One region of the Brevibacillus sp. M2.1A genome, then DNA from elsewhere that is predicted to be linked to it. Evidence: riboswitches for the same ligand, from Rfam matches in the RefSeq annotation. Region 1 holds a riboswitch; each other region holds the start of a gene.
What was found. Region 1 has a riboswitch for cobalamin ahead of nrdI (class Ib ribonucleoside-diphosphate reductase assembly flavoprotein NrdI). Riboswitches for the same ligand answer to the same signal wherever they lie in the genome.
Positions count from the first base shown of each region.

Region 1 (7,772 bases):
TTCTCGTTTCGATATGCTCAACGATTGGCATCACGCTAGAAGTCGCATTCTGAATGTAGGAAATGCTCTGTGTCGGTGCAATCGCCAAACGATACGCATGGTAAACGCCATGCTTTTGCACCTTTTGCTGTAGCTCCGCCCAATCCTCTGGCGTCGGAATGTGCATTCCTTCAAAGAGAAGCTTTGCTTTTTCCGTCCGTGGGCTGTAGTCATTCGTCACGTACTTGTTAAAATAAGTGCCCTTTGCATATTCCGATTGTTCAAAGCCCAAGAAGGTCTTGCCTGTTTCCTTGGCAATTTCCATGCTTTTTTCCAAGGAGTAGAAGTTCATCATCATGAAAAACGTACGGGCGAAATCTCTCGCTTCTTCACTTTCGTAAGCGATTTTGTTCTTTGCCAGATAACCGTTCAGGTTCATCGCACCGAGACCTACTGAGTGCAGCTCGCGGTTAGCCTTTTGAACGCCTGGAGCGTTTTCTACACGCGTCATGTCACTTACGGCTGTAATGGCTTCGATTCCTTCGTGGACAGATTCACGGATCATTTTGCGTTCCATCACGTTGACAATATTGAGCGATGCCAGATTGCAGCTAATATCGCGACGGATGATGTCCATCTCGCCGTAATTGGTGATCGTCGAAGTCTCCTGCAGCTGGAAGATTTCCGTGCACAGGTTGGACATTTTCACCGAGCCGAGATCTTTCAGGGCATGATTGTTGTTCGCATTCGTTTTGTTCATGATGTACGGATAGCCTGATTCCATTTGGATCATCGCGATTTTGGTCAACATCTCGCGTGCGCTCATCACGGTCTTTTTCTTGATGCGATCGTTTGCCAGGAGCTCCTCGTACATGTCATCGAGGTCCATATCATCCAGATGCACGCCGTATTCTTTGTACACGGAGTACGGAGCAAACACAGTCAGTGGCTTGTTTTCCTCAGCCAGCTTGTAGAAAACGTTTGGTACGATCAGGCCGATGGACAACGTTTTGATGCGCGCTTTTTCATCTGCATTGATCTTTTTGCAATCGAGAAACTCGTTGATATCCCAGCCGAAAATGTTGTAGTACGCTGCACCTGAGCCTTTGCGTTGGCCCATTTGATCCGCGTAGGAAAATGCATCTTCCAACAACTTGAGGACTGGCATGACACCTTTTGCCGCGCCCTCGACGCCTTTGATCGGCTCTCCTCGTCCGCGGAGCTTGGACAGGTTCACGGCTACCCCGCCGCCAATTTTGGATAACTGCATACAAGTGCCCAAAATAAAGTTGATAGAGTTCAGTGAATCATCCATTTCGAGCAAGAAGCAGGAGACCATTTCTCCACGGCGGCTTTTGCCTGCGTTCAGGAAAGTTGGTGTCGCTGGTTGCAAACGTTGGTCCATCATGGATACTGTTAAACGCTTGGCGAGCTCAAAGTCACCTTGTCCAAGGGACAGTGCCACAACGGCCACCCGGTCTGGGTACTGCTCCAAGTACATCGATTTATCGTTCGTTTTCAAGGCGTAATCTTTATAAAATTTGGAGATAGCCATATACGAAGCAAATTGAAAATCAGCGTCATAGGCCAAACGGAAAACTTCATCAACCTGCTCAACCGTGTATGTTTCATAGACGTTTTCATAGAAGTCATTCTCGATCAAATAGTCCATGCGTTCTTTGACACTGTTAAAAGTCATCGTGTTGGACTGCACTTCTTCCATGAAGACCGCAACCGCTTCCCGATCCTTTTCCAGTTGATAAAATCCGTCGTTGCCACGCTGCATCAGTTCGTTGTTCAGTTCAATATGCCGCAATTGCTGCCACCCCACTCGTAAATTGTTCCACGTCACGGCCGGTACCGGACAGTTCAAATTTAGAAATCACCGGAACGCCATATTGGCTCGCGATCGTATCCGCGCTTTTGGCAAAGCTGGTTCCCCAGTTGCGGTTGCCGCTGGCAGATACTCCGCGCAGATGGACATGATTTCGCTTCAGGAACGTCGCCACCTTCTCCGGCACTTGTCCGAATCCCGTCGTGTATGTGACCAAAATGAATGGCTCGTCCAGCACCATATCTTGATTAATTTCCACATGTGGCAAATTAATTTTGTTGACGAATCTTCGGACGTTTCCTGTTTTTGAATCATAAGCGATTAGCATGTCCCTCATCCTATCCTACTATTTTTACTCTGTATGTATGTTATTTAGCCAAAGTAAAAGCGCATCCGACGTTTACATGCCGAATGCGCGTGATGACTTCCATCTAGCAATTCGCCAATGCGAATTGAGCGCTCGAACACTTCCCTATCTCCCGTAGGGTAAACAGTGCAAGCGGTTAGGCAGGTCTCCTGGCTTTTGGATCATCGCTCCATTTACACCTTCCCGATCCTTCAGGATCAGTGGCATTTTTTCGCAAATGGAACTCTCTCATTACAGTGGCGGGACCGCGTCGGATTCTCATCGACTTCCCTATTAAGTCTACCAAATCTGGCTGGCAAACACCTTACCGCATCAATATGTAGTTGGTAAAACTTACTTTACCTCAATATATCGTAGGAGTCAAGCTCAGTATGGGCTCTTTTCGAAAACTAACTATTCTCCTTTTTCGGCTATTGCCAATCTCTGGTTCTCGTTCATATAATAGATTTTGTGCGTGCTGGTTAGCCTTGGGGAGATTGGAGAGTAGCCTTCATGAAAAGCACCGACTATCAACCTGTCGTCATTCCTCGTTCATACAGTAAAAACATGACCTATCAAGAGCGAGACTATCACATTTTCGTAAGTATACCTGCTGATCCCGCTCCGGAATCAGGTTTTCCCGTCATATATTTGCTAGACGGCAACTCTGTTTTTGCCACCATGACCGAAGCGATACGGATACAATCACGTGGCCCTGAACGAACTGGTGTGTATCCTGCTATCGTCGTCGGGATTGGCTATCCAACGGAGGGTCCGTACCATCCTGCCCGTTTCTTTGATTACACATATGAAGTTCCAGCCTCAGAGCTTCCTTGCAACCCAAGTGGTACAGAGTGGCCTCAGATGGGGGGAGCGGAGCAGTTCCTCACCTTTTTGGAGGAGGATCTCAAGCCTAGCATTGAAAATGACTTCCCCATCGATCGGACGCAGCAAGCGATTATTGGACATTCGCTAGGTGGCTTGTTTGTTTTGCATGTACTTTTGACCAAACCACATGCTTTTCAACGTTATATAGCTGGCAGTCCCTCGATTCATTGGAATGAGAGCGTGCTGCTTGCGAAGGAGAGTCAATTACCGAAGCTGCTGACAGATGATCTCGACGTCCATGCGCTCCTCACCATTGGGGAGTTGGAAAACGATGGCCGGTTCTTGGTCAAAGAAAAATCCCTGGCGATGGTCGAACGATTATCCTCCATGGGTAAAGGTCAAATCAAGGCTTCCTTTAAAGAATTTGCTGACGAAAATCATTCGTCTGTTTTGCCAGTCCTCATTAGCTATGGACTCAAATTCGCTACGAAAAAAACTGCCCGCTAAAAACGGGCAGTTTTTGTTTATCATGATTTGCTTACTGTAGTGATAACACTCTGGTGATTTGGGGCAGCTCTTCGATGGCGGAAACAATCGTCGGTGTAATCTCTTCATCAGTCACAGAGACAAGCAGGGCATTCTTCCCTTTTTGCTCGCGCGATACATTCAACTTGGAAACATTGATTTCATACTCGGCCAGTTTTCGTGAGACATCATAAATCACGCCTGGATAATCGATATGGTGAACCAACAATCCATGGGCCCCTGGAGGTATGCGACACGCACAGTAGTTGATTTCACTGATGTACACTTCTCTCCAGTCTTGCGCAAAGGTGTACTTGTTCGCTCCAACACGCAAAATCGCCAAATGATTCGCATATTCGCCGGAGCTGTGTTGGACAGGAACCTTCATTCCGAGTCCTTCCACTAGCAGTGTTGCGATTTCCTCTTTATTCTCATGAGCAAGAATACTTAATTGTGCACCCGCTAACTCTGGCTCGAGTCTTCGAATCAGTTCAGCCAGCTCACGCAGTCCAGCATATTGGGTCATGTGATGCCTTCACTCTCCCAGTCAGGTTTATCCTTGTTATTACGGTAGAATCCATGCTTCCGGCTCTTTCTTGATGGAGGATTCGTTATCGGCACGATACCAAGCCGTCAACGTTTGCCCATCTTTCGTAAAGTGGATTCGGTAAATGGTATTGCCTTTTCCGCTGTTGGTAAAAGGACTTTCCTCCAGCGGAACCGCTGTCACTCCACCCGCGTTTACAACCCCGCCGTTCTCCTTGATGACGTTTTGGATCGTCGCCATATGCTCTTTACCCATGGAGGCCATCCCGAAATAAGAGATGATCGCCAAGAGAACTGCTCCCGCCAAAAATGAAACGATAATCACTTTTGATTTTTTCGTAGCATCCACCGAGTGCTTCCCCCGTCTATGTCTATCTTAGTTCTCTTTATCGACTAAGCGTACCTTGTCAATCGTCCCTCCACCCAAGCATACTTCTCCATCGTAGAAGACAACAGCCTGACCAGGTGTCACTGCTTTTTGCGGCTGATCAAATACAACTTCTACGTTGCCATCCTCCAGCAGGTGAACGGTTACTCCCTGATCTGGCTGACGATAACGGAATTTGGCTGTACAAGAAAACGTTTCGGAAGGCTTCTTATCACTGACCCAGCTCACGTTGGTCGCCAAGAGACTCTTCGAGTACAGGCGGATATGATCAGAGCCTTCACCAACGATCAGGACATTCCGTTCCAGATCTTTGTCTACAACAAACCAAGGCTGTCCGCTCGTGCCATGACCTCCGCCAATCCCTAAGCCTTGTCGTTGACCCAATGTATAGTACATCAGTCCGTCGTGCGTACCGATGACTGCTCCATCTACGGTCTCAATATTTCCTGGTTTGGCAGGTAAGTAGTTTTGCAGGAACTCGCGGAAGTTGCGCTCCCCAATAAAGCAGATCCCAGTACTGTCCTTCTTTTTCGCTGTATAAAGTCCTGCTTTCTCTGCAATCTCCCTTACTTGCGGTTTCGGAAGATGACCGATCGGGAACATCGTTTTGGAAAGCTGTTCTTGGCCCAGTACATTCAAGAAGTAAGTCTGATCCTTGTTGTTGTCAGCGCCGCGAATCAGCTTGTACTCGCCATCGATGTACTTGACCTGCGCGTAATGGCCGGTAGCAATATAATCCGCCCCCAGATCCATGACCTTGGCGAGAAGCTCACCGAACTTGATTTCACGGTTGCACATGACATCCGGATTCGGTGTACGTCCTCGTTTATATTCATCCAAGAAATACTGGAATACCTTGTCCATGTATTCTTTTTCAAAGTTTACCGTGTAATATGGAATGCCGATCTGTTCACAGACGCGCCGGACATCCTGGAAGTCTTCTTCCGCCGTGCAGTGGCCGAATTCATCGGTATCATCCCAGTTTTTCATGAAGATGCCGATGACGTCATATCCCTGTTGCTTAAGCAGGTAAGCCGTCACGGAGGAGTCGACTCCGCCGGACATGCCGACAACGACGCGTGTATCTTCTGGTCGCTTCATAAGTCTTTCTCCTCTTATTCAATTTGTCCCCTTACAGATTACCATGTTTCGCAAAACAAATCATGTTTTGTTGCACTTTTGCCCGATAGAATGAAAAAACGCCTGACGCATAGGTGGCGCCAGACGTTTGATAGCAAGGTTATGCCTGCGAAGATTCATCCTTGATTTCCGCGCGATATCCCTCGATGCTTTCTTCACGACGCTGATTTTTCGCTTCGAGGGTTGATTTTTCCTCTGCAGAAATCTCTCCAGCATGAGCCGTCAGGTAATCTTCGGACTCACGAATGTTCTCTTCCGTATTGGAAATCATCTGTTGAAGTTTTTCTGCGTTGTCAGAACGGTCATCCGGCTTCGCCATAATCGATACGCCTCCTACAAAGGGTTATATTCAACACCTTTACCATTGTGCGCCAATCATGGTTTCTTTATGTACCCGTGTTATAATAGAAGAAACGGATTAAACGAAAAAGAGGGTTTCACCTATGGCTTCCTTAGATTTGTTGGAAAGAAAGCTGCTTCGGATCATCTCTGATACAGATCCAGTCCGCCTGAAACGTCAATGGGTGAAGGGACAAAAGGTACCGGAATCCGAAGTGGAACAGCGCATGCGAATCGATCTTCTCTTGCGCAGACTCGACAAGCTCCCTGAGGCTAAGCGCCAAGAAGTGCTTGCGCTACTCAAGTGGTTTAGCTGGTAGAAGATTAGCGGATGGACGTTCCCAGACGCCACTGATCGTCTATCCGATTCATTTTCTTTATATCCACAATCGCATCATGATTCAGCGGTCCATAGATGTGTGGATACAGCAACCCGTCCTTCGCAGCCTCGTATTTGACTTCCGAAGTCGTTTTTGTTTCATCGACAACGAGTACATACAACTCCTCGTCAAACTGTGCATAGACGCGGTTTGCTACCTTTTCAAGCAGCTCGTCCCCTTTCGTCGCGTGAATAAAGCCTTCCTGCTCGTAATCGCGCGGCAAGTAGTGATCCTTGTCCATCCACTTTTCCCAGTATGCTTTTGGCACCATGCAGTAAATAATATTGTCTTGCATGTTTCTCCTCCGGTTTCGATTATTTTTTTGGCATTGCTTTGTTTAGGTGACGCATAGCTTTATCATAGAACATCTGCTCCATTCGTCCCTGATCATATCGCCATTGAACGAAGTTACGCAGAGCGTGCAAATCCACCCAGGCATCCTTTGCTTGCGGATCGCGGTCAGGTACCTCACCCGTTATTTCACCATCGTAGACAAGCTTCGCCATCTCAGTTGGATGCATACCGATCTGATAAGCGATTTGGTGCAATGCTATTTTCATGGAATCTCCCCTTGCTGTTCAAGGATACATCTTCTCTTCCGTCTATTGTCTATTGTGCCAGTCTTTTCGAATGATGCCAAGCCCCTAGCCCTACTCCCAAAGGATGTACCTTCCTCCCTTGCGTTTTGCTACAATGAACAGAGAATTTTAAGGAAGGGGCGGTATTCCATCATGTCAAAGCAACGAAATCAACCACGAAAGAAATGGTTCCAGCGAAAACGCATCTGGATTCCCCTTCTTTTCATGGCTTTCCTCTTTCTAGGCAACAGCTCTTATCTTGCAAAAGAGCCAGAAGGCGAGCCTTTTTTACTTGCTCACCGCGGGATGGCACAAACCTTTCATATGGAGAACATCACCAATGAAACTTGTACGGCGGAACGGATTTATCCACCGGAGCATCCGTACCTGGAAAATACGATTCCGTCCATGCAGGCAGCTTTTGATGCAGGTGCGGACGTCGTCGAGCTGGATGTACAATGGACCAAAGACAATCGATTCGCCGTGTTTCATGACTGGACGCTCGACTGTCGGACAAATGGCACCGGTGTCACGAGAGATTATACCTTGGCCGAATTACAACAACTCGACATTGGCTACCATTATACTGCGGATGAAGGGAAAACCTTCCCCTTCCGTGGAAAAGGGATTGGCATGATGCCCTCTCTCGATGATGTGCTACAAACATTCCCTAATCGCTCACTGCTTATCCATATCAAAAGTAATGACCCACTCGAAGGGAAAGCGTTGGCGGATGTTTTGGCGGCATTGCCTGCAAAACGACTGGCACAGCTCTCTGTTTATGGCGGTGACAAGCCAATCGAGACATTGAAACAACAACTGCCCCAGCTGCGTGTGATGTCTATGGCGACAATGAAAAGCTGCCTGATCCCGTACATAGCAGCAGGTT
Region 1 is NZ_JABSUY020000001.1:3,914,386-3,922,157, forward strand. It holds gene nrdE (class 1b ribonucleoside-diphosphate reductase subunit alpha) at 1-1,795, opposite strand, end outside; gene nrdI (class Ib ribonucleoside-diphosphate reductase assembly flavoprotein NrdI) at 1,782-2,141, opposite strand; cobalamin riboswitch at 2,303-2,502, opposite strand; gene HP567_RS18785 (alpha/beta hydrolase) at 2,673-3,494, shown strand; gene HP567_RS18790 (ACT domain-containing protein) at 3,526-4,038, opposite strand; gene HP567_RS18795 (hypothetical protein) at 4,078-4,407, opposite strand; gene mnmA (tRNA 2-thiouridine(34) synthase MnmA) at 4,435-5,547, opposite strand; gene tlp (small acid-soluble spore protein Tlp) at 5,687-5,905, opposite strand; gene HP567_RS18810 (hypothetical protein) at 6,030-6,245, shown strand; gene HP567_RS18815 (DUF952 domain-containing protein) at 6,250-6,600, opposite strand; gene HP567_RS18820 (hypothetical protein) at 6,620-6,865, opposite strand; gene HP567_RS18825 (glycerophosphodiester phosphodiesterase family protein) at 7,037-7,772, shown strand, end outside.

Region 2 (7,772 bases), 1.8 Mb from region 1:
GGTGTAACCGTACTCATCATTTCACGAACGAACCCCTTAAGCCGAACATTGACCTGATAACGAGGATGATCTCCGGTGGTAATCGGAATGATGTCCAATTGGACGTGTTCGATACGCATTGTTGCTTTGGGAATGTTGTTTTGTCTCACAACGAGGCCAGCAAATTTTGTGTCAGGATTCATCCACCGAATCCCCATTAAATCACGATTGGGGAAGTAACCCTGCCAATTTCCACGATGAATGGCGTGGATGCCATCGATGGAGAGACGAGAAATAAAACGGTTATTTTCTTTCCAGGAACGCTCGTACAGCGTGATGTTTGGCAATAACACGGTGTTTGCTGGCTCCCAAAAGTCCGAGATAAACCGAAAAAATTGGATCGGCTCGATAAACGAACGTTGCTCATAAACATCCTTTGGCTGATGCAACAGAGAGTCCAATGGAGAAAATCCGACCAAAGAATGAGAGCTTAACACTTTGTCAATCGGCTCCCGTGTTCCGAATACCCATTTGGTGTAACGAATCAGACCGTATCGATTCATAATATCATGGGAGGTGATAATGCCCTTTTGCAAGAGACGCTCATGAAATACGAGGGAGGATACAAAGCCTAGAAATACGGGCACCTGCGCGTTTTTTTGCAGGTTATCAAAGGCAGATTGAAGTGTTTTCCCTTTTCCGATCGAAATGGTCGCAGGTGGTGCTTGAAGGGTAGTTGATGACTCCTGCTTCGCGACGGTAGACAGATCGGTGGATTGGGCGTATAGAACATACTCATTGTTGACGTAATCGATGCCCATGGCAGATAAGTAGCGAAGATCCTGGATCGATTTCTGGTCCCAGCAGCCGCTAAGAAGAGTCGTTGCCAACAGCAGCATAGCAGAAGCAATCCGCATGCATTTCATTTGGGATCGCCACCCTTAGCCGATCTCGTCCGTAAAAAACTGGTCATGGACTTGAATAAAACAATGAACAGGGTGGACAAGGAGTTGGATGAACCCATCAAAATATACGATCTGCCAAAGGAGGTCAAGGTGGACAAATAGTATACGATGGCAATCATCCCGAGGATAAAGCCGTACATGCCGATGGTTGCGGAAAGGAAGAAAACAGCGAAACGTGCCACGGTAACAGCTCCGCTTAATGCCTGGTTGACCAGTGTAAAGGAGGCAACGACTGTCAAGGAGCCGATAAACAGCATTGAGGGCGATGTCAGTCCTGCACGAATGGAAGCATCCCCGATAATCAGTGCGCCGACTAATGCCAACGTCTGCCCGACGTTTTTGGGCAAGCGGGCACCTGCTTCGCGCAGAAATTCAAAGATAAACAAGATGATAAATAGCTCCATTGGCGCGGAAAATGGCAGCCCTTTTCGGCCTTGTGTAACGGTAGCGAGCAATTGAAAAGGAAATTGCTCTACGTTATAAGCGGACAGCGCAATCCAGAAGCCAGGAAGAAAAATCGCGATCCAAAATCCACCCAAACGCAGAATGCGTTCCAACCATACATAAGAAACCGGATACTGATCATCTTCGGGAGATTTGATGAGTTCGAGCAAGGTAACCGGTGCCACGATTGCCAAAGGTGAGCCGTCTACCAATATGACCACTTTCCCTTGCAGTAGCATGTAAATTGCATAGTCAGGACGTCCCGTATAATCAACTAACGGAAACAGCGAATGAGTATTGTCACTGAGTAATTTCTCCAGGATAGCGCTATTCAAGATTTTTTTTGACCGACAATTGAGGAGCCTCTCGCGCATCATCTCCACGAGATCCGAAGATACTCCATCTGTGATATACAGCATCGCAACTCTTGTACGCGAGCGTGTTCCGAGAATAAAAGGCTCATAGGCCAGGGTAATGGTTCGCATACGCTTGCGAATGAGAGCTACGTTCGTGGAGAGATCCTCGACGAAGCCGTCGCGTGGACCTTTGATCGATATTTCTGTATTGGCTTCCTCAGGGCCGCGCTCCGGTCGATTGGAGATATCCCAGGCGAATGGAGGAGAGTCTCCAATGAAAATCAGCAAATCTCCTGCAAACAGTCGCTCTACCCACAACTCTGGATTCGTGAAGAGCGGGAAAAGAGGCAAGGAACGCAAATCACCAATAGCCAGGAATCGCTCCAATTGCGGCAATGCCGTATCTTGTAATTGACGAACGTCTGCAAGTCCTTCGCAATAAAGCATCAATACAGGCTGGTCCTCGGTTGTGACTGTTCGCATAAAAACGACGTCCGCACAATGCGCGAATTTTTCCCGCAGTTCCTCTTCAAGGGTCATGGCCTATTCCCTCCTGTCTGGATGGCTTGCGCAGAGTAACCAGCATGAGTGCGAGAGTAATCACAACGATAATGACTAGGTAAAGCGGATAGTATACGTGCGTCAGAAATGATACGAACTGCATGTCGCTGTATGGGAGGCTGGTAAAGGCGATCATGCTTCCGCCTAGAAAAATCATCATGAATCTGCGTTCTTTTTGGGTACGGATGGTGAGTAAATCTCCCAAGAGCAGCAAGCAAATCGTGATGCGTATAAAAGCCCCAGCGAGCCATTGGAAAATGGAGAAAAACTCCATGTTCTCGATGTCTTTTCCAATCGTGAGTAGCCGCCATTGCTCAAATGCCGGAAAGCGTTGGCGCGCAGACTCTATAGGTCCAAATTCCGCAATAGCCCCTGTCAACGGACTGAGTGTCAGCAGAAGCGTGATGCCGAGCATGACCAAAAAGTGTACGAGGCGCAAGGGCTTACGTACGTGAGGTTGGAGCAATAGCAGCAGAAACATCTCTGAAATACCGCCGCCTACATAGAGCATCCCGTGAAGAAGAGGACGATACCCATGCTGGAAAAGCGGCAACAAAAGACTATAATCCTTTTTAGGAATATTGCCAAAAGCGATGAAAAATCCGAGCAAAACCACGACAGGCAACAAGATTCCTGCTGTGATTCCTACGGACGTTATTCCCCCGATTGACGCGAGTATGCATAAACCCATTAAGGCTAATGCGGTCACCCACTCGGGTGTTCGAGGCAAGTAGTTGACGGTCGTCCATGTCTGGGTATCGATCAGGTTGGTTAGGGCCATCATGTACAGGCAGACCATGATCGGGGTGAGCAACAGATGGCTGACGATTTTTCCTGAGCGTTGCGCAAGCCATTCATGCAAAGACTGTTGCTTCGTACTTCGATTAACCACAAACAGCAAGTACGCCCAGAAGGAAAAAGGGATACCGGCAATCAACACGCTCAACCAAGCATCTCTTCCGGCTTTACTCAATAAGAGGGGGATAACGGTTACGTGGTTCGTAATGCCGATCGTCAGCATCATCACCATAATGGCTTGACCAATCCCGATTTTTCCGTCCACTTTCATGAAAGACTTATCCCCCTGTGCGTGGTGGTGCTGTTAGGATTTGCCTGCTTGGCTGGAAATATGTATCACGTATAAAGGTTACATCCTCCCGAAAAAGTATGGTATTCTACTATGAGGTAAAAAGGTAGAAACGGAGTAAGGAGTGCAGCCGATGTATCAGCTCATAAGAAAATATCTGTTCCAGCAAGATGCGGAAGAGATTCACGAAAAGACAATTGGTGCCTTAAGGCTGGTGGAGGATTCTGCTCCAGGCAAAAGCATCCTGAAGATGATCTATCAGGTAAAAGACCAGCGGTTGGAGAATAAGCTGTGGGGAATGACGTTTCCGAATCCAGTCGGACTTGCAGCCGGTTTTGATAAAAATGCAGAAGTCTACCATGCGTTGGGTGCCCTTGGTTTTGGATTTGTGGAAATCGGGACATTGACGCCGCAGGGGCAGCCAGGCAATCCGAAGCCCCGATTGTTCCGATTGCCGGAACATCAAGCTGTCATTAACCGAATGGGCTTCAACAATCACGGTGCGTATTTGGCTTCCCAGCATTTGGTCGATTACGCATACTCAGATGTTCCGATTGGGATTAACATTGGGAAAAACAAAGTAACGCCCAATGAAGAAGCGGCCGTCGACTATAGCAAATGTATGGACATGCTCTATGCATACGGTCACTATTTCGTCATTAACATCAGCTCTCCGAATACCCCGAATCTGCGTGACTTGCAGGAAACAGAGAGCTTGCGTCATTTGGTGCGTGCAGTAAGGGAAAAGGCAACCGAAATGGAAGCGCGTTCCATCAAGAAAAAGCCGATTTTGTTGAAAGTAGCGCCAGACATGTCAGATGAGCACATGCGCGATGTGGTTCACGCTGCTGTAGAAGAAGGCATTTCCGGAATTATTGCTACCAATACGACACTATCACGCGAGGCGGTTTCCGGACATCGATTTGCCGAGGAAGCGGGCGGCTTGAGCGGAAGACCTCTTACAGAGCGTTCCACGGCTTGGGTGAAGGAGATTTATCAAGAAGTAGGAGATAAGGTACCAATTATTGGTGTCGGCGGTATTTATAACGGGGAAGACGCCTACGCGAAAATCCGGGCAGGAGCTAGTCTCGTTCAGGTGTATACAGGGATGATTTATCAGGGCCCAGGTATCGCCAAGCAAATCAACAAAAAACTGCTGAAGCTCATGCAACGCGATGGCTTTAAACATATTAGTGAAGTGATTGGCGTAGACGCAAAAGAATAGATAAAACAAAGTATGCATAGGTCGATGGCTCCGTTTGTAAGGGTCATCGACTTATGCGTTTTCGCTTATATTCTTCCGATTTATGTAGTGATCCGGTATAATGATGTGGGACAAACATGAATTGTCAGTCAATTGCATATAGTCGGCGTTAGGTGCCTTTATGTGACGCATAAAGGGTAACAGGGAATCGGGTGAAAGTCCCGAGCGGTCCCGCCACTGTAACCAGGGAGCTCTCTTTGAGAAGGAAACCACTCATTTTCGTATGGGGAAGGACAAGGAGCGCATGGATCTGGAAGCCAGGAGACCTACCTAGTAGCCACACCCACAGAACCTTCGCGGAAAGGAGCGGTGAATACGAGGCAATGAGGCTGTCTAGTCAGTCTGTTGTTTTGTGTGCACATCTCGTCCATTGATGGATGGGATTTTTTTGTTTGGAGGAAAGAACGAAAGTGAGTGAAGGAGGAATGAACATGAATCGATCTCGTCTCGTATCTACTTGTCTGATGATCGCGGGCTTCGTCCTGTATTTTTTGCTCAATGAACCTGAGACAGGACACGCGATGCACATCATGGAAGGGTATTTGCCTTTATCCTGGGCCTTATTTTGGTGGGCTGTCTTCTTGCCATTTTTTATTCTTGGGATTCGCTCGATTAACAAAATTGTAAAAGAACATCCCGAAATGAAGCTCCTAATTGGCGTTGCAGGAGCGTTTGCCTTTGTTTTATCTGCACTGAAAATCCCTTCGGTTACAGGCAGCAGCTCTCACCCGACTGGAACGGGCCTCGGTGCCATTATGTTTGGACCTTTTGCGATGTCTGTGCTAGGGAGCATGGTGCTCTTGTTTCAAGCCCTGCTATTGGCGCATGGAGGTTTGACTACGCTAGGGGCGAATGCTGTATCTATGGCAGTGGTAGGACCAATGGTGGCATACGGAATCTATCGGTTGATCATGAAAGTGGCAGGAAGCCAGCGACTGGCGGTTTTTGCGGCGGCGGCTTTGGCTGATCTCGCTACCTATGTAGTGACTTCGCTTCAACTGGCACTCGCATTTCCAGCTGAATCTGGCGGAGTGTTGGCCTCGTTTGCCAAATTCGCAGGAATTTTTGCATTCACGCAAGTACCGCTCGCCATCAGTGAAGGTCTGTTGACCGTTCTTGTTTGGAACTGGTTGTTATCTTACAACGCAAAAGAGCTTACACAGCTTCGTTTGCTCAAACGGGAGGAATCGCTGTGAAAAAAGGATGGAACTGGCTTTTACTCATTGGAGTAATCGTACTGGCTATTGTCCCGCTGTTGCTGGTTCAGGATTCGGAATTTGGCGGCGCAGATGGCGTGGCAGAGGAAGCGATCAAGGAAATCGCCCCGAACTACGAACCGTGGTTCCAGCCGCTGATAGAGCCGCCAGGGGGAGAGACGGAGAGTCTATTGTTTGCGGTGCAGGCGGCGTTGGGAGCGGGAGTGGTTGGCTACGCCGTGGGCTTGTACAAAGGCCGGTTGGATAAGCGGAAAAAATGAACGGTCTGCAGCTTGATTCTCTCTCTTATCAAAACAGGCTGAAACGTCTGCCGCCTGCTCATAAGCTATTACTGGCGAGCGCATTGTTACTGCTCGTCCTGGTAGGACATGTATGGATGCAGATGGCTGTCGCTGTGTGGATGACGGTATGGGTAGTGGTGTATGCCCGGATTCCTGTCCGTATCTATTTTACCTTTATGATCGTGTCGCTCTCGTTTTTCGCTGCGGGGCTTCCTGCTCTACTAGTTGAAGGGGCGAGAGCAGGAGAAGTGCAGGTCCAGGTCGCGGCAGCATGGGAGCTGGGTTCTTATGTGCTCTATGTGCCGATGTCGTCCTTCAGTAAAGCTTGGATCTTGTTTTGGCGTACCATGGCGAGCTTATCCTGCTTTGCTTTCATTTTGTTTACCGTGCCGTTTGCTGATATTTTGCAGGTGCTTCGCCGGCTACGTATGCCTGTCCTTGTAACTGACTTATTAATGATCATGTATCGGTTTATTTTTGTGTTGGTAACGATTTCTCATCAGCTCTGGATTGCCCAACGTTCGCGCGGAGGTCATCGCGGCTTCCGAGCGACGCTTCGGGATGCAGGGGTTCTCGTTGCGCAATTGTTTGTCAGAGCAATGCGCAAATACGAAGCCTTGCACAAAGGAATGGCGGCTAGGGGCTTTGGGGAGAGCATGCAGGTGCTCTCGTTTCATACCCATGCCCGCTCACGCCGCTATGAGTGGGAGGCAATCGCAGGCTGTATGCTGCTGGTGCTGCTTGAGTGGTGGACAGGAGGTTGGCGGTTATGACATCACGGTTGTTGGAGTTCATCGATTTGCAGTACACGTATCCGGGAGGGCGAGGACCTGTCCTGTCAGGGCTGTCCTTATGGATTCCTGAGGGGAAGAAATGTGTTCTTTTGGGACGGAATGGCTGTGGGAAGTCGACTTTGTTCTTGCATGGAAACGGAATCATCGAGCCACAGCAGGGACAAGTGCTGTGGAAGGGAAAACCGCTTGTCTACAAGCGAGCCGCATTGCAAGAGATGACGCAAAAGGTGGGCTTGGTCTTTCAAGATCCCGAGCATCAGTTGATCGCAAGCACGGTCGCAGAAGATATATCCTACGGTTTATGCAATCAGAAGCTGCCTGTGGAAGTAATCCGGGCAAAGGTAGAAAAGGTGCTGGATGCATTCGGGTTGAGAGAGCTGGCAGAAGCTCCGATTCATCATTTGAGCCTGGGACAAAAACGGCGGCTGGCGCTCGCGGGGGTCATGGTCATGGAGCCAGAGCTTTTGCTATTGGACGAGCCTACTGCGTATTTGGATCGCTATCAGACCAAAAATTTGCTGCGGGAGCTCGATGCCATTCACCGGCAAGGAACAACTGTTTTGATGGCAACACACGATATGGATATTGCCTTTGAATGGGCCGAGTGGATTTGCATCATGGATGCAGGCAGGCTTGTGTTCGCGGGAGATCCGCAGGAGGCATTGGAAAACAGAGCCATGCTGGAGAGTCTTCATCTGGGTATGCCGTTGCTCGTTGATGTGTGGGAGGCACTGCCTGAGCAGTGGAAGCGCGAGTTGGGCGGACATATTCCGCGTTCGGTCGATGAACTACGTGAAATGCTCCGTGTTCAGCGGGTGTGGTGA
Region 2 is NZ_JABSUY020000001.1:5,710,784-5,718,555, reverse strand. It holds gene HP567_RS27280 (Ger(x)C family spore germination protein) at 1-905, opposite strand, end outside; gene HP567_RS27275 (spore germination protein) at 902-2,284, opposite strand; gene HP567_RS27270 (GerAB/ArcD/ProY family transporter) at 2,274-3,374, opposite strand; gene HP567_RS27265 (quinone-dependent dihydroorotate dehydrogenase) at 3,526-4,617, shown strand; cobalamin riboswitch at 4,751-4,944, shown strand; gene HP567_RS27260 (energy-coupling factor ABC transporter permease) at 5,088-5,852, shown strand; gene HP567_RS27255 (energy-coupling factor ABC transporter substrate-binding protein) at 5,849-6,133, shown strand; gene cbiQ (cobalt ECF transporter T component CbiQ) at 6,130-6,927, shown strand; gene HP567_RS27245 (energy-coupling factor ABC transporter ATP-binding protein) at 6,924-7,772, shown strand.
Region 2: another riboswitch for cobalamin. It lies ahead of HP567_RS27260 (energy-coupling factor ABC transporter permease); the one in region 1 lies ahead of nrdI (class Ib ribonucleoside-diphosphate reductase assembly flavoprotein NrdI).

Region 3 (7,772 bases), 2.1 Mb from region 1:
AAGAAAAATTGGAAGCGGATTCCTTTTATTGGGAAATGGTCAAGAAAAATATTGGGGTGTATACCACTGAGGAACAAAAACGCTTAAAGGAAGGAAAGATCATCATATTTGGACTCGGTGGGGTCGGGGGAATGGAAGCGATTCTTTGCGCCCGCATGGGGATCGGGCATGTCACCGGAGTAGATCCTGATGAATTCGAGGTTTCTAACATCAATCGTCAGATGCTGGCTACGGTACATTCATTGGGTAAATCAAAAGCAGCCACGGCGGAAGAAGTTCTTCAATCCATCAACCCATACATATCGGTTCGATGCGTCCAGGCAAATGTTGATGAAGACAATGTGCTTGAACTGATGAAAGGGCACGATCTAGTGATTGAAGCAGTAGACGATATACCCTCCCGCGTCATCATCCACCGCACCGCGCGTGAGCTGGGCATACCAAGCGTGGGCATGTCAGGGAGCCCCCCAACCCGAGGGTTTGTCTCTTCCTTTTTTCCAGACGGCATCTCGTACGAAACAGCATTGAACATCCCAGGAGCAGGGGAAAAGTTGACCAATGAAGCGTTACGCCAAGAGATTGCTGACATAAAAAAAGCCAGGGCCTGGCACTCTGTCAAAGAAGGAGCTCCAAAGGAATGGGCAGAGGATTTTTGTGAGGGGAAGGCTGGCTGGATTATTACACCAGTTCGCGCTCATCTCATATCGCTTTTCAGCTTTCATGAAGCCGTGCAAATCTTGACGGGCAGAGAACCGTTGGCACGTGCACCCAAAGGAGTTCTCATTAATCTAGATACGGACACACCGGTAAAAGTGACAACACCCCCTGATGGAACGTGGGATTACGCAACGCTATAACGATTTTGAAAGAACAGAGGAGATGATTGTGTGTCATTGATAGAAAATAGCCAATCATATAACAATAGTTTTACCCGCAATTTTGGAATCATTACGAGTGAGGAGCAAGCCAAACTGCGAAATGCTAGAGTAACGGTGGTAGGTGCAGGTGGCGTGGGCGGAATCACATTAATTCAACTCGCCCGGATGGGTGTAGGGAAGCTTCATGTCATCGATCAAGACTCGTTTGAGGAAAGCAATCTCAATCGACAAATGCTCAGCTTTGTCAGCAAAATTAACTCTCCCAAGGCGGAAGTAGCGAAGGAAATACTTCACGATATCAATCCAGAGCTGGAAGTAAAGGTAACAAGGGAGTTTGTTACCGAAGAAAATGCACATGATCTGCTGGGTGATACAGATGTGATTGTAGATGCTACGGATAATCTCGTTGCACGGGTAATCATCCATCGAACAGCTGCCGATCTGGGTATTCCCTCCATCTGGATTGCGGTAACACCACCTTTCCGTGGAGGAGTCATGTGCATGACCCCGGACTCCTTGCCCTATGAGGTCGCCATGAGACATCCTTCTTATCAACAGCCTCTCACACCAGAGATGCGTGAAAAAATTAGTCAGATCAAAGACGAGCGTGCAAAGTATTCCGTATCGCAAGGCGCTTTGCCTGAATGGGCAGATGCCTATGTAAAAAGAGAGGCTCCATGGGCAGTGCTTGCTCCTGTAGCGAATATCGTCGGCGTATTGGCTAGCTTTGAGGCATTCAAACTAATCATTCAGAGACCAGACCTATTGCCAGCCGTTGCTCCCAAACTAATCAAAGTCAATTTAGCTTCCGTCCAAATGGTACAGGTGGAAGCCCCGGCAGAGGGAAGCTGGGATAACACGCTACTATAAAGGACTCCTATGTTGCATACGACCATTATCCTACTGGTAATCGCCCTCTTGTCAGTAGTGGCAAAGGATCTGGTTCTCGTCTACGCTTCCCTCTTGCTGCTCGGATTATCTCTGCTAAAAGCAGTGCCTGTCATGGATGCAATCCAAAAACCAATTTTCCATGTGGGTCTGTTTTGTCTAATGGTATTCTTGTTGATTCCGATTGCCAAAGGAAAATATGATTTCATCTCCCTTGGTAAGGAAATGGTCAGTTGGAAAGCAACGATAGCCATTTTGGCAGGTTTTATCATCTCTTATGTCGGGGGAAAAGGCTTAAGTATTTTGCCAGATCAACCGGTTGTTTTCATAGGCGTAACAATTGGAACACTTTTGGCCGTGCTACTGTCAAATGGGCTGCCCGCAGGCTTAATCATTGCAGCTGGATGCATTGCGTTGCTGTCAAGAATCTTCAATTTATAGCGCCCTCTAAATCTACTTTGAAAGAAGTGCCAAACTATGAATCTCAATCATCAAATGAAAAATCATTTTCTTATACTAGTCATATCTTTAGGGCTGCTTGTTCAAGGGTGTTCAACTCCTGATTCCCCCCATCAAAATAGTACAACACAAGCTCAATCAGTGGTGGAATCAACCAGTGAGATCGTAACGGAAGAACTGAAAGTGCCAAGCATCGATCAGGACGTCTCCTTATATGTGAGGCATATGAGTGCCAAAAACAAGGAAAAGTTCGCCAGCAAAGAGGTTGTGTTGTTTCTTGAACCGTTTAGTGTACCTACTGCCGAAGCTTTCGATGTTCCGGGATTCTCCTGGATGGAGGAATATGCAAAGCAAGGCTACGACACTTGGGCGATGGACTTCCGAGGGTTTGGGCATTCTACCCGACCAGTTGAAATGGATCAACCACCTGTAAAGAATGCTCCTGTCGTCCGTGCTACTGAGGCGGTAAAAGATCTGGAGGCTGTCGTCCAGCACATAAAGAAAACCCGACAAGTGGATAAAATCAGTATCGTAGGATGGTCATGGGGTGGAGTTGTTGCAGGAATGTACGCGACTGAACATTCCGATGATATTGGAAAACTCGTGCTTTATGGTGTTATGCATGGTTTTTCCTTGCCTTTGATGGCAACTCCATTTGAAGCAAAAGGGAAGCCAGGTGAAATTAATCCCCAATTACCAGCGTATCAGGTTGTCCAGTTTGACAAGGCCATGCACCATTGGCACATGATGCTAGATAAACGTGATCTGGTTTCTGATGAGGCAATGAATGCTGTATCCAAGGTCTTCGTCAACGCTGATCCTAACAGCAGCAAGCAATCTGAACAATCCATCCGCCGTCCAATGGGACCGCTAGTAGATCTGTACTATATCTGGACGGACAGACCCATTTTTGATGCAGCGAAAATTACGACGCCAGTGTTAATCATTCGAGGAGATATGGACTTTTTTGCCGATAAGTCCCTCTTCCATAAGCTGACCAAGGCATCGGCAAAACAAGAAGTGGTTATCAAAGATGCCACACATTGGGTTTTGTATGAAAAAAATCGTGATCAGCTCTTGCGTGAAACAGACGAATTCCTGAAAAAGTAAGTAAACCGGTGAGGATGTGCTGGATATGAAGCCGTTTCAAATTTTGGATGCAACACTGCGAGAAGGAGAGCAGCAAGCAGGCGTTCGCTTCACATGCGAAGACAAGATTCGCATACTGCATCTCTTGGAAAGCTATCAAATAAACCTCATAGAAGTGGGCCACCCTGGAATTTCTGCCCTGGATGAAGAAATCTGCCGAAAAGTGGCGCAATCAGCAAGGCGAGCGCAAATATTAATGCATGCGAGAGCTACTGTTGAAGAAGTACATGCAGCAAAGCGGGCCAAAGCCGACTGGGTGGGTATATGGGTTTCTATTAATGATGTGTCTATCCAAACAAAATTCAGCCATCACCAGGAAAGTGACATACAAGAGAAAGTCAGACAAGCTGTTATCGAAGCAAAAAAGCTTGACTTAAAGGTTAGATTCACGATTGAAGACGCTTCAAGGACAGAGTGGGAGAAGATTGCCAGATTAGGTCATATCGCTTTGCAGGCAGGCGCAGATCGGATTAGTCTGGCAGATACTGTCGGGATATGGGAGCCTGATACATGCAAAAGAATCGTAACTCGTGCCATTGAGGAGCTTGGATGCGAAATTGAAGTTCATCTTCATAATGATTTCGGTTTTGCTCAAGCGAATGCGCTGGCGGCTATTGATGCAGGAGCTTCTGTCATTGATACGACAATTTTAGGGATCGGTGAAAGAGCAGGCATTACTGACTTGATCCAGCTTACTGCTGCGTTGCAAAAGCTGCGAAATGATCATCGCTATTCTTTGGATAGAATTCCCGAACTTGTACAAGCGATACGTTTGACGACAGGGTATAGGCCGGACGAATTGCGCCCTATCACCGGGCAAAATGCCTTTACGCATACATCGGCTTACCATGTCCAAGCCGTAAAGAGAAATTCCAAAGCGTATGAGCCATTTCCTCCCGAAACAATTGGAAGAACACGGCTTCTCGAAGAAAAGCGGCCTCCAATAGGAAGTCCAAAGCTACCTGTTTCCTTACAGGTAGGAAAGCCGTTTCCCAAAGGTGCTTCAGAGCTACAGTATCATCGTGACGGTCCAGGGATACGCTGGGTTATGATGGATTCGCGTGTTGATGAGCGAGCCTCATTCTATGTGATCCAAAGGATGTTTGGACTATGCGATTTGTCCGGTATTCCTGAAAAACATGTAGACAGACATGCGCATCATTGTGACAGTGCCTTCCTCTTTTGGGGAGATGCACCTGATGGCACTGGGCTAGTGTGTCATGTTCAACTCGGTGATGAAGAGAAGACTGTTGAGAGTCCAGCAGCTATTTTTATCCCAGCAGGGGTCGAGCATTCCTATCACTATGTGTCTGGTCGCGGAACTTATACAAATATTGTATTGTCACCTGAATACAACAAAAGCCTTTTGATTTCAGCAGCATCTTCTGAAATACCAGTGACCTAAAAGGTACAGGAATTTATTGAGGAGTGAGCGGCCATCTGGGCATGAGTACGGTATCGACCGGGCTCATGCCTTTATCGGCTGAATACTTGAGTATTTGTGGTTACATCGACAAGACACCGCCATAGATCGGCTCTTGCTGCGTTTTTTGTCCCCAAGTGCGCGTACCATACTCAAAATGCCACCACTCCTGCGGATAGTTGACGAATCCGGCAGCGGTCATCAAATGATAGAGCAATCGTCGATTGTCGCGAATCTCGATGTCTTTTGGGGTAGGCTGTACGAGCTCTTCATAATGGCGAGTATCAGCCCTGTCACTGAAATCATCGAAGTCTGTTCCCATCTCCAGCCAGCCATCAGGTCCTGCGATAGTCAGATCGACTGCGCCACCGGATAGGTGAGGGGACGGCTTGGAGAGGTCTGTTGTTGGATATGCGACGAATTTGCTCAATTCTTCCGTGAGTGCAGGTCCTTCCTGCCAGCCTTGTAAAAGCAAAGCTTCACGAAAACGTTCATACAACGATGCCTGTACCTCGAACGAGCGCCAGCCGTCCAGCACGACGAGTTTGTAGCCTACGGGCAGTTGGGCGGCTGCCGTGGCGAGCCTGCGTGCTGCCCCTTCTCGCAAAAAAGCTTCTGGCTGTGTTCCGGCATAGCCCTCGTGGTAGTAGGCTGGATAGACCGTGATTTTCTCCGTAAAGGAAGAGAGGGGGATCATCGGTTCGCCGCATTCCTTGATCGGCAGTGGGCTGGGCAGAATCATGTCGGGTATTTTTGGAATCGGAGGAAATAGCATGACTGCACACCACTTTCGATTGTTTTGCCAATAGGGTAACGAAAATTTTCAGGTAAGTAAACGGTGATTATCTTATTTTTCTGCCAATAGACACCTGCGACGAATCGCAGCTTTTGCTTGAATCCTCGGTAGCTTTTGCTATTATTAAAGCAAGTGCTTGTCAACGAAACGAATGACATTTACATATGGAAGAGAAACAGGTCCTTGTTTTTGCGAAACCGATTCGCAGGAGCAAGGTTAAAAGGGAAGTTTGGTGAAAAGCCAACGCGGTCCCGCCACTGTAAGAGAGTAGCTATTCTTCAAGGCACCATGCCATCCACTGCCCATCCGGGAGCGGGAAGGAGAAGAAAAGCGATGATCCTCAAGCCAGGAGACCTGCCTGTTTTATGTTTACACTGATTTCCTTCGGGTCAAAGGAAGAGGTGAGGATTGTTGCTTTTCAGCTATCCGCGCTTTGTTTTTCCTTACGTACTGGGGAAACAGAGCGCTTTTTTTCTGTGAAAAACGTCTCGACGTTTTTCACAAAAGTGGATGCGACCGCTTGCGGTCAACAAAACGGTCATGACCGTTTTGTTGCTTCGGAAAGTATGGATGGAACAGCGGAGTAAAATACGTCACTTTTTGAGGTGGTCACGATGGAGAAAAACGATAAGAAGCGGGGCTTGACCCTCGTTTACACAGGAGACGGCAAAGGAAAAACAACGGCAGCAGTCGGATTGGCTGTGCGGGCAACAGGGCGCGGGAAAAAGGTGCTGATGGTTCAATTCATCAAGTCTCCAGAGCGTACATACGGAGAAAAGATTATTTTCGATAAATTGGGCATTGAAATCGTGCAAATGGGCGTCGGCTTCACCTGGACGAAGACACCGGAGGAGCATCGTCAGGCATTGAAAGAAGCTTGGGCGTTTGCGAGCGAGAAGCTCTCTTCCGGAGCGTACGATGTCGTTATTCTGGATGAGCTGAATAATGCATTGGCGATTGACCGCTTCCCGATTGACGATGTGTTGCCATTGTCCGATGTGTTGGAAGCGATTCAAAACAGGCCAAGTCATATCCACCTCGTGATTACGGGACGGGCAGCAAAGCAGGAGATTTTGGACATCGCAGATTTGGTGACAGAGATGAAGCCAATCAAGCATTACTACGATGAAGGGATTCCAGCTGTGCTGGGGGTAGAATTTTGACAAGCGCAGGTGTAATAGAGACGTATGGTCATGGCGGAGACTTGCTGACCGCAGCGCAGCGCTTTGGTCGAGAGCCCGGGCAGTTTCTGGATTACAGTGCCAATATTAATCCGCTGGGGATGCCAGCGAGCGTCCGTGAGATGCTGCTGGCTTCGTTGGCTGCTGTTACGCATTACCCAGACCCTGGACATCGTGTGTTTCGTCGGGCACTGGCGAGACGGCTGCAAGTGCCGGAGGAATGGTTGCTGCCTGCCAATGGTGCAGCGGAGGCGATGGCACTGGCCATCCTCGGTCTTTCGCCGCAAACAGTTGGAGTAGTATATCCTTGCTTTTCGGAATACGCGCAACTTTCCGAGCAGTATGGAGCCCGTGTCATTGGCTGCTTCGGGAAGGAAGCGAACGGGTACAAGCCCGATCCTGCCGAGCTGTACACGCTTTTTACGCAGTGTGATCTCGTATTTGTCGGGTCACCAAACAATCCGACAGGAATTCTGTATCAGCCGGATGAGCTACGCCAAATGGCGGAATGGACGAAAGAGACCAATACGTGGCTCATCGTGGATGAGGCTTTCCTCGATTTTGTAGAGGAAAAGCGGCAGTATACATTGGCGACGCAGCTGGACCACTTTCCCCGTGTGATTTTGATGCGGTCGATGACGAAAATGTACGCGATCCCGGGATTGCGCCTGGGCTATGCGATTGCGCACCCGGATGTCATTGCGAAAATGCGCCAAAAGCAAGTGAGCTGGAGCGTGAATGCACTGGCCCTTTTGGCAGGCGAACTGTGCTTGCAGGAGCAGGGATACGAGGAACAGACGCGCAGGCTCATAAAAGTAGAACGTGCGTATTTAACTGATAGCATCCGAAGTGAGTTGGGCTGGCAGGTATGGCCTTCGGAGGCAAATTTTTTGCTACTGCGCTCGCCAGAAGGATTGTCAGCCGAACAATTGCAGGCACGGCTCGGCAAAAAAGGCGTTCTGATCCGCAACTGTGCGATGTATCCCGGTTTGACGGCA
Region 3 is NZ_JABSUY020000001.1:1,852,112-1,859,883, forward strand. It holds gene HP567_RS09200 (HesA/MoeB/ThiF family protein) at 9-857, shown strand; gene HP567_RS09205 (HesA/MoeB/ThiF family protein) at 888-1,748, shown strand; gene HP567_RS09210 (DUF441 domain-containing protein) at 1,758-2,207, shown strand; gene HP567_RS09215 (alpha/beta hydrolase) at 2,244-3,335, shown strand; gene HP567_RS09220 (homocitrate synthase/isopropylmalate synthase family protein) at 3,361-4,779, shown strand; gene HP567_RS09225 (M15 family metallopeptidase) at 4,880-5,572, opposite strand; cobalamin riboswitch at 5,754-5,969, shown strand; gene HP567_RS09230 (hypothetical protein) at 5,959-6,180, shown strand; gene cobO (cob(I)yrinic acid a,c-diamide adenosyltransferase) at 6,208-6,756, shown strand; gene cobD (threonine-phosphate decarboxylase CobD) at 6,753-7,772, shown strand, end outside.
Region 3: another riboswitch for cobalamin. It lies ahead of HP567_RS09230 (hypothetical protein); the one in region 1 lies ahead of nrdI (class Ib ribonucleoside-diphosphate reductase assembly flavoprotein NrdI).

Region 4 (7,772 bases), 1.2 Mb from region 1:
ACATCCATCAGCAGATCAAAATGCCCATCCAAAACGTGAACACCGTCGTGAAATTTGCGCGCCTGTTCTCTCGTTACTTCCGTCATACGGGTCATCTCCCATCTTGTTCTATGAATTTTCTGATCGAAATAAATTTGGCTATATCCAACAAATTCGCGACGTATTGCACGGCTCCTCTGATCAATAAGAGACCCTTTCATCTAACTGGTGGAAAGATTGAATTTTCTGCCGTCGGCTTAACAAAAAAGGACGCCGACTAGGCATCCCCCTCTTATGAAAATCAAAGAAACTCAACTTGCACCTTATTAATTGGCTCCACTCATTACCTTCTGGATAGGTGGCTTTACACGGATCGCTTCCGAGTAGAAATACACATGCTTTTTTCCTGTAATAGGATGGGTCATCACTTCTGTTTCTACTCCGAAAACATCCCGGATCAGATTGGGTGTCAAGACCTCCTCTGGCGTTCCCGATGTAACGATTTCCCCCTCACAGATTACGTACAGCCGATCACAGTACATCGCTGCGATATTGAGATCATGCAGCGAAGACAAGACCGTAATCCCCAACGTTTTGACGAGATCCATGACCTGCAACTGGTATCGAACATCCAAATGATTCGTCGGCTCATCAAGAACAAGAAACTGCGCTTGCTGCACCAAAGCTCTGGCAATCAGCACCCGCTGCTTCTCCCCACCGGATAAACTGAAAAAGCTGCGATCAGCGTATGTATGCATCCCTACCCGTTGTAGTGCATCTTCACAAATCCGAACGTCTTCCGCGTTATCGGACTGAAATAGTCGCTTATGCGGGGCACGTCCCATATTCACGATTTCGGTCACCGAAAAATCGAATTCGACAGAGGTCTCCTGCCGTACTGCCGCCATTCGCTGAGCGTTTTGGCGTGAGGTTAGCTTGTATACGTCGTCGCCATCGAGTGAGATCCATCCCGAACGCGGCTTCAGTACGCGATAAATGCTTTTTAGCAACGTGGACTTCCCACTGCCATTCGGCCCGATCAGCCCCACAAACTCTCCAGAGCGCACCTCCAGACTGACGTTGTGCAGGATTCCCTTTTTCTCCAGTTCGACCGATATATTCTCAACCTGCAAATTCATCGTCCGCTACCTCCAAAGGAATAAGAACTCCGCAGCATCAACCAGATAAAGAATGGACCTCCACACAGTGCTGTCAAAATACCAATCGGCAGCTCTTCCGGTGCAAAGGCAAGCCTGGCAACTACATCAACCCAGATGAGAAAGATCGCGCCAAACAAAGCGCTGACAGGCAGAACACGTCTGTGATCTGATCCAACCATTACACGGACGATGTGGGGCATCATTAATCCGACAAAACCGATTGATCCCGCGATGGACACGATCACCCCCGTGAGCAGTGCCGTGATCACCAGGAGAAGCTTGCGGAATTGTACCGTATTCACCCCCAATGTCCCCGCTGACTCTTCGCCCATCAGCATCGCATTGAGCGAGCGGTATTGGGCCATTAAGACGATGAGACAGATGACGACAATCATTGTAGGGATCGTCAGGTATTCCCATTTCCCGCCAGCCAGACTGCCACTTAACCAAAACAGAACCGTCCCAATTCCATGCTCATTTGGCGCTGAAAAAACAAGCAGACTGGTAATGGCCGACAAGATCGCAGATATCGCAATTCCAGCCATGAGCAGGCGTACCGTCGAGTTTTGTCCACCAATACGGGATAGCGTAAAAATAAGAATGATGGACACAAGGGAGCCTGTAAAAGCGCCAAAGGATAGCGCATACTGCCCGTACATGCTGAATGCTCCAAAAATAATTACCGAGGTAGCGCCAACCGAAGCACCTGAAGATACGCCTAACACATACGGGTCAGCCAGGGAGTTGCGAACCAACGATTGAATCGCTACTCCCACGACAGACAGACCTGCGCCGACGATTGCCCCCAAGAGTACACGAGGAAAGCGAATATCCCAAATAATCGTTTGCTCACCTTTGGACCAATCCACTTCGATCCATTGGGTCAACATCGGAATTTTTGATAAGGCGATTTTCCATACCGTAGTCGGCTTAATCTCTACTGATCCCAGGGTAACTGCGAACGTAATCGAGAGGAAAAGTCCGACCAGTAAAGTAATGATGATATAAGGTAACTTGATCTGTTGCAGTGCTATTCCCTCCCTTAAAAGGGGCGTACTCTATTTGAATTTATCCGGGTAGAGTCCTTCCGCCAAAATTTTCAGCGCAATCGGTGCTCGAACACCTTCAGAAGCTGCGGACAAAGGCAATACCATTAGTCGTTGATTTTTAATCGCAGGGATATCCGCCAATTCTTTTTTACTCAAAAGGAAATTGCGTTTTTGCTCGACGGTTCTATCCCCGTAATCTACGATAATAATCACGTCTGGATTGCGACTTACTACTTGTTCCCAACTTACCTCTGCCCAACCCTTTTGAATATCGTCAAAAATATTCTTACCGCCTGCATTCTTGATTAAGGATGTCATGTAGTTGTTGGCTGCTGTGAATGGTTTATCTTCCCCGTTGTCGTACACGAACACTTTTAGTGGCTCGTCAATCTTGCCAATTTTACTCATTGTTTGATCCATTTCACTCTTCATTTTATGGATCAAATCATTGGCTTTGTCCTCCACACGGAAAATGCGTCCAATGTTCGTAATGTCCGCAAACACATCGTCGATAGTCGGGCCAGGCATGCTAGATGACGCTTGCAGATACGATTTGATGCCAACCTTTTCCAAATCTTGCATCGATCCTACGCCCTTTTCGCCGAATCCACTTTTCCATCCGGCGTATACAAAGTCTGGGTTCGCTGCCAGCAGCACTTCTTTCGTAGGATACTTGTCAGACAGTACCGGAATCTTGTCGTAATCTGCTTTTAACTCAGGAAGGATTTCATCATCCAGGTAAGCAGTTCCGACCATTTTATCAGCAAGGCCCAATGCCAGCATGATTTCGGTGACGTGCTGGTTCAAAGTCACTGCACGCTCAGGTGCTGTTGGATAAGTCATTTCGATACCATTATTGGTTAGTGTTACTGGCTTGCCTTCTGCTGCTGGAGCAGCTGTTTGTTCTGTTTTGGCTGGAGCCTGTGTTGTCGTAGTGGAGCCGCATGCCGAAACCAAAAGCATGGCAGCTGTCATAATACCGAAAGCTAGTCCTTTTATTACTGTATGCGTTTTGTTTGCCTTCATCATCTGTAATCCTCTTTTCTGTTTGGAAATGATGGCTTGAACCAAATCCTCCACAAAAAAGCACCCCCCATTTCAATCGGGAGGTGCATGACAAACGTAGATATAACTATAAGCAGGCATAAAGGCGCCCTTTCATAGACTGCTTCCACATCTGCCCCATCCTCGTGGGTCGATTGTATAGGATCGCATGGCAGGTCTCCTGGCTTACGGATCAACACACCCAGCTACCTTCCCATTTTTTGTCTTCCAAAAAACAGTGGCTATTTGCTAGGCACTCCTCGTTACAGTGGCGGGACCGCGCCGGTTTCTCACCGGACTTCCCTTTTAAGCTGACGGCATATGCCATCCAGCACCATTCGATACGTATTCAATTTTTATGATTTCTTCATTAGTTGATGGAAGTCAGTTTTTTCGGGAACTGCGTGAGTATTTCAACTCCCGTTTCCGTAACCAATACATCGTCTTCAATCCGCACGCCGCCTACACCTGGCAAATAGATGCCCGGCTCGATCGTAAAAACCATCCCTGGTCGAAGCACTTCTTGGTTCTGGCTGTGAACAGACGGATATTCATGTACATCCATCCCAAGTCCGTGCCCAAGACGGTGCATGAAGTATTCACCGTAGCCTTTTGCAGTGATGACATCGCGAGCGGTTTTATCCAAATGCGCAAAGGTCACACCCGGACGAATCTCAGCAATTGCCGCTTCGTTGGCCGCCAATACCGTCTCGTAAATCTCTTGCAGCTGGGCACTGATCTCGCCTACAGCAAAGGTACGAGTAATATCGGATACATATCCGTTTGCAGCTACTCCGATATCAAACAAAAGCAAGTCGCCTTCTTGCACCTGGCGGGTTCCTGGCTTTCCGTGTGGAAGTGCCGACTTCTCCCCTGCCAATACCATGGACGTAAAGGATGGGCCTTCTGCGCCCAAGCGCTTCATCTGGAATTCCAGCTCAGCTACGATTTCTGTCTCGGTCATGCCTTTCTGAACTTTCTTCAGGGTCTCCCGCAAGGAATCCTCGACCAACTGAACAGCGTATTTCAGACGATCCACTTCATCCACGGATTTGATCAAACGCATTTCACGGAGTGGCTCTTCCACGTCCACATAGCTTGACGCCAGAACAACTTGTCCAAGTGCTTCATAGCGCTCGACAGTCATATGACTTTTCTCAATACCGAGCTTCGCCAAGTTCGCTGGCAACACTTGCTTGAGAATTTCATACGGGTTTTGGATATCCGTATGTGTATGGATATCTTGAACGAACGAAGCTTCTGCCGCTGCTTCACGATCAAGAGCAGGTACAATCAAGGAAGGCTTTCCCTCAGCAGGAATAACAAGACCCATAAAACGTTCATGCGGGTCTGTAAAAAATCCGGTCAAATAGTAGACGTGCTTGGGAGAGGTAATCAACACCGCGTTCAGCTCTTGCTCTGTCAAAAACGTGTGGAGCTTCGAAATGCGCTCTTGAAACAACTTCTTCACCCTGCTTTCACCAATTATTCTATTGCGAGAATACCACTTCCCCATCAAAAAAAGAAGAGTTCAATTGAAAAATCTCCCTTGGATCGGACAACCTATAAGTGGGGTGAAAATGAAAATGGAACAAATACTCGTCCATCAGGATGGCAAACAGTTTGCTTTTCACATATCAGGAAAAGGCCAGCCGTTATTGTGTATCCATGCGCCATGTATCGGCTCTATCAATTTTGTTTATCAGCAAACACTCGCAGATACATATCAGCTCATTGTCCCTGATTTACCCGGACATGGCGACAGTTCTCCGATGGAGAAGCCCTTTTCCATTGGGGAGTTGGCAGAACGGCTCCATAAGCTGATCCCGGCACTCGGCATTGAGCGTCCCTTTATTTTGGGCTACTCCCAAGGTGCCTCTATCGCCCTTGAATATTGTCTTCGCTATCCTGATCATGCACAAGGCGGTATACTCGTGAGCGGATTTTCCGAAGTGAATGACCTGTATTTACATGGACGATTTTGGATGGCCCAGGCGTTGTCGATGCTTCACGGAGTTCCTCTTCTTGCCCGTTCCATTGCTTCCTCACATGTCGATAACCCAGAAATGCGCGAAAAATGGACGGCACACGCCTCCAAAACAGATCCTACTAGCGTGAAATACCTTTACGCTGCCGGACATCGATATCAATGTACAGAGCGCCTGAGCAACATCCAGCTTCCGATTTTACTTGCCTATGGCGAACGTGATCAACGGATGCACCATTATGCGCAGACGCTTAGCATGAAATTGCCAAAAGCAAGACTCGAAATGATCCCGAACGTAAAGCATCAAGTCATCACGAAAGCTGCTCCTGCTTTCAATCAGTTGTGCCGCACCTTCATGGAAGAAGAATAAACAAGAAAAGACAGAAGGACGGCATCACATTCCCTTCTGTCTTTTTTGCGATTGGACTAGCTTTTCATCCGCGGGTCAAGTGCATCGCGCAGGCCGTCCCCAATCAAGTTAAAGCCGAGAACGGTCAGCATGATAGAGAGCCCCGGAAAAATAACGGTCCATGGTGCTTTCTGAATGTACTGACGTGAATCAGCGAGCATTTTTCCCCATTCTGGTTCTGGCGCTTGTGCTCCCAGTCCAAGAAAGCCAAGTGCAGCTGCTTCGATAATCGCTGTTGCGATCCCCATTGTCCCGGTCACAATGATTGGTGCGAGACTGTTCGGCAAAATATGCTGCATGATAATCCGGGAATTTTTCATTCCGATTGCCCGTGCCGCCATGACGAATTCTTCTTCCTTCAAACTCAATACACGGGCACGTACTAGCCGTCCAAATGTCGGAATGTTAATAATCGCAATGGCAATCAAGGCGTTTTGCAAAGAAGGCCCCAAGATGGCAACGACAGCGATTGCCAAAAGAATACTTGGAAATGCAAGCATAATATCAAAGAGACGCGAAATGATCGTATCAATCCATCTGCCATAATATCCTGCCAAAAGACCGAGCAAGGTCCCTGCGAGAACGGAGCCAATGACAGAGAACGTCCCTACCCACAAGGAGATTTGCGCCCCATAAATAACGCGACTAAATACATCACGACCATTGTAATCTGTTCCAAACCAATGCTCTTCGGAAGGGGGCTTGTTTTTCATTACGAGCTGACCTTCGTCGTACGGATACGGAGCAATCCATGGAGCTAATACCGCCACAACAATGAAAAACAAAATAATCCCGAAGCCCACCAACGCCAGCTTGTTTTTTCGTAGTGTCCTCCATGCATCCTTCCAAGGAGAGACTACTTCTTCTTGCTTCACTTTTAAAGGTACTACCTGATCTTGTGGTTGTAATTGTGGTTGTGCCATGTCTCTTCGTCCCTCCTTAGCGATATTTGATGCGAGGATCGATATAGGCATACAGAAGGTCGACCAAGAGATTGATCAGGACGAAAATCGTCGCGATCACAAGGATACCGGATTGGATAACCGGATAGTCACGGTTTCCAATGGCGGTCACAATATAACGACCGACACCTGGCCATCCGAAGATCGTCTCTGTCAAAACAGCTCCACCCAGCAGCAACCCTGTTTGCAAACCAATTACCGTCAAAACAGGGATCATTGCATTTTTCAGCGCATGCTTGTACACGACCCAAAACTGTGTCAGCCCTTTTGCACGAGCGGTTCTGACGTAGTCGGCACGCATGACTTCCAGCATGCTCGAACGAGTGATACGTGCAATGATCGCCATCGGGATCGTACCTAATGCAATGCCTGGCAGGATCAAATGCTTGATAACTTCCCATAGCTGATCCCAGCGACCAGCCATCATCGTATCCAGTATATAAAAGTGCGTAATGGCCTCTACGGGATTACGCGAATCGTCGCGACCAACTGATGGCAGCCATTTCAGCTCTTGGGCAAACACCCACTGCTCCATCAAACCTAGCCAAAAAATTGGCATGGATACACCAACCAAGGCGATCAACATCGCACAGTAGTCAAACCAGGAGTTTTGCTTCCACGCAGAAAGAATCCCTGCATTTACACCGATAAACACCGCAATCAGCATACTCACAATCGTAAGTTCAGTCGTCGCCGCCAAATAAGGCATGATTTCATCTGAAATCGGCGCATTCGTTTGTAACGATTCCCCAAGATTTCCGCTCAAAATATCTTTCATATAATCGAAATACTGTATGTACCACGGATTATTCAATCCCAACGCTTCTCGTATGTCTGCAATCGCTTGTGGTGTTGCCTTTTCTCCCAAAATCGTCAAAGCCGGATCACCAGGGATGGCACGAATAATGGAAAAAACGATGATTGACATGCCCACTAAGACAGGAATGAGCATTAAAATTCTTCGAATGCTGTAAGCTAGCAATGCCATCTCCTCGCCTTCCTGCATAAAATAATCGCCAAATAATGAAAGAAGGGTAAGAAGAGGTATGCACTCCTCTTACCCTTTTACGATGAATCAGCTTACTTGAAATCTACCTTTTCCAAACTTTCAGACCCTTTTGGATGCGGGTTGTAATCTATGATATTCGCTTTTCCTGCCAATGCTGGTGTAGAGTGTGCCAG
Region 4 is NZ_JABSUY020000001.1:2,756,459-2,764,230, reverse strand. It holds gene HP567_RS13655 (dipeptidase) at 1-86, opposite strand, end outside; gene HP567_RS13650 (heme ABC transporter ATP-binding protein) at 306-1,118, opposite strand; gene HP567_RS13645 (FecCD family ABC transporter permease) at 1,115-2,128, opposite strand; gene HP567_RS13640 (ABC transporter substrate-binding protein) at 2,198-3,217, opposite strand; cobalamin riboswitch at 3,387-3,586, opposite strand; gene HP567_RS13635 (M24 family metallopeptidase) at 3,603-4,694, opposite strand; gene HP567_RS13630 (alpha/beta fold hydrolase) at 4,819-5,589, shown strand; gene HP567_RS13625 (ABC transporter permease) at 5,646-6,551, opposite strand; gene HP567_RS13620 (ABC transporter permease) at 6,568-7,578, opposite strand; gene HP567_RS13615 (ABC transporter substrate-binding protein) at 7,671-7,772, opposite strand, start outside.
Region 4: another riboswitch for cobalamin. It lies ahead of HP567_RS13640 (ABC transporter substrate-binding protein); the one in region 1 lies ahead of nrdI (class Ib ribonucleoside-diphosphate reductase assembly flavoprotein NrdI).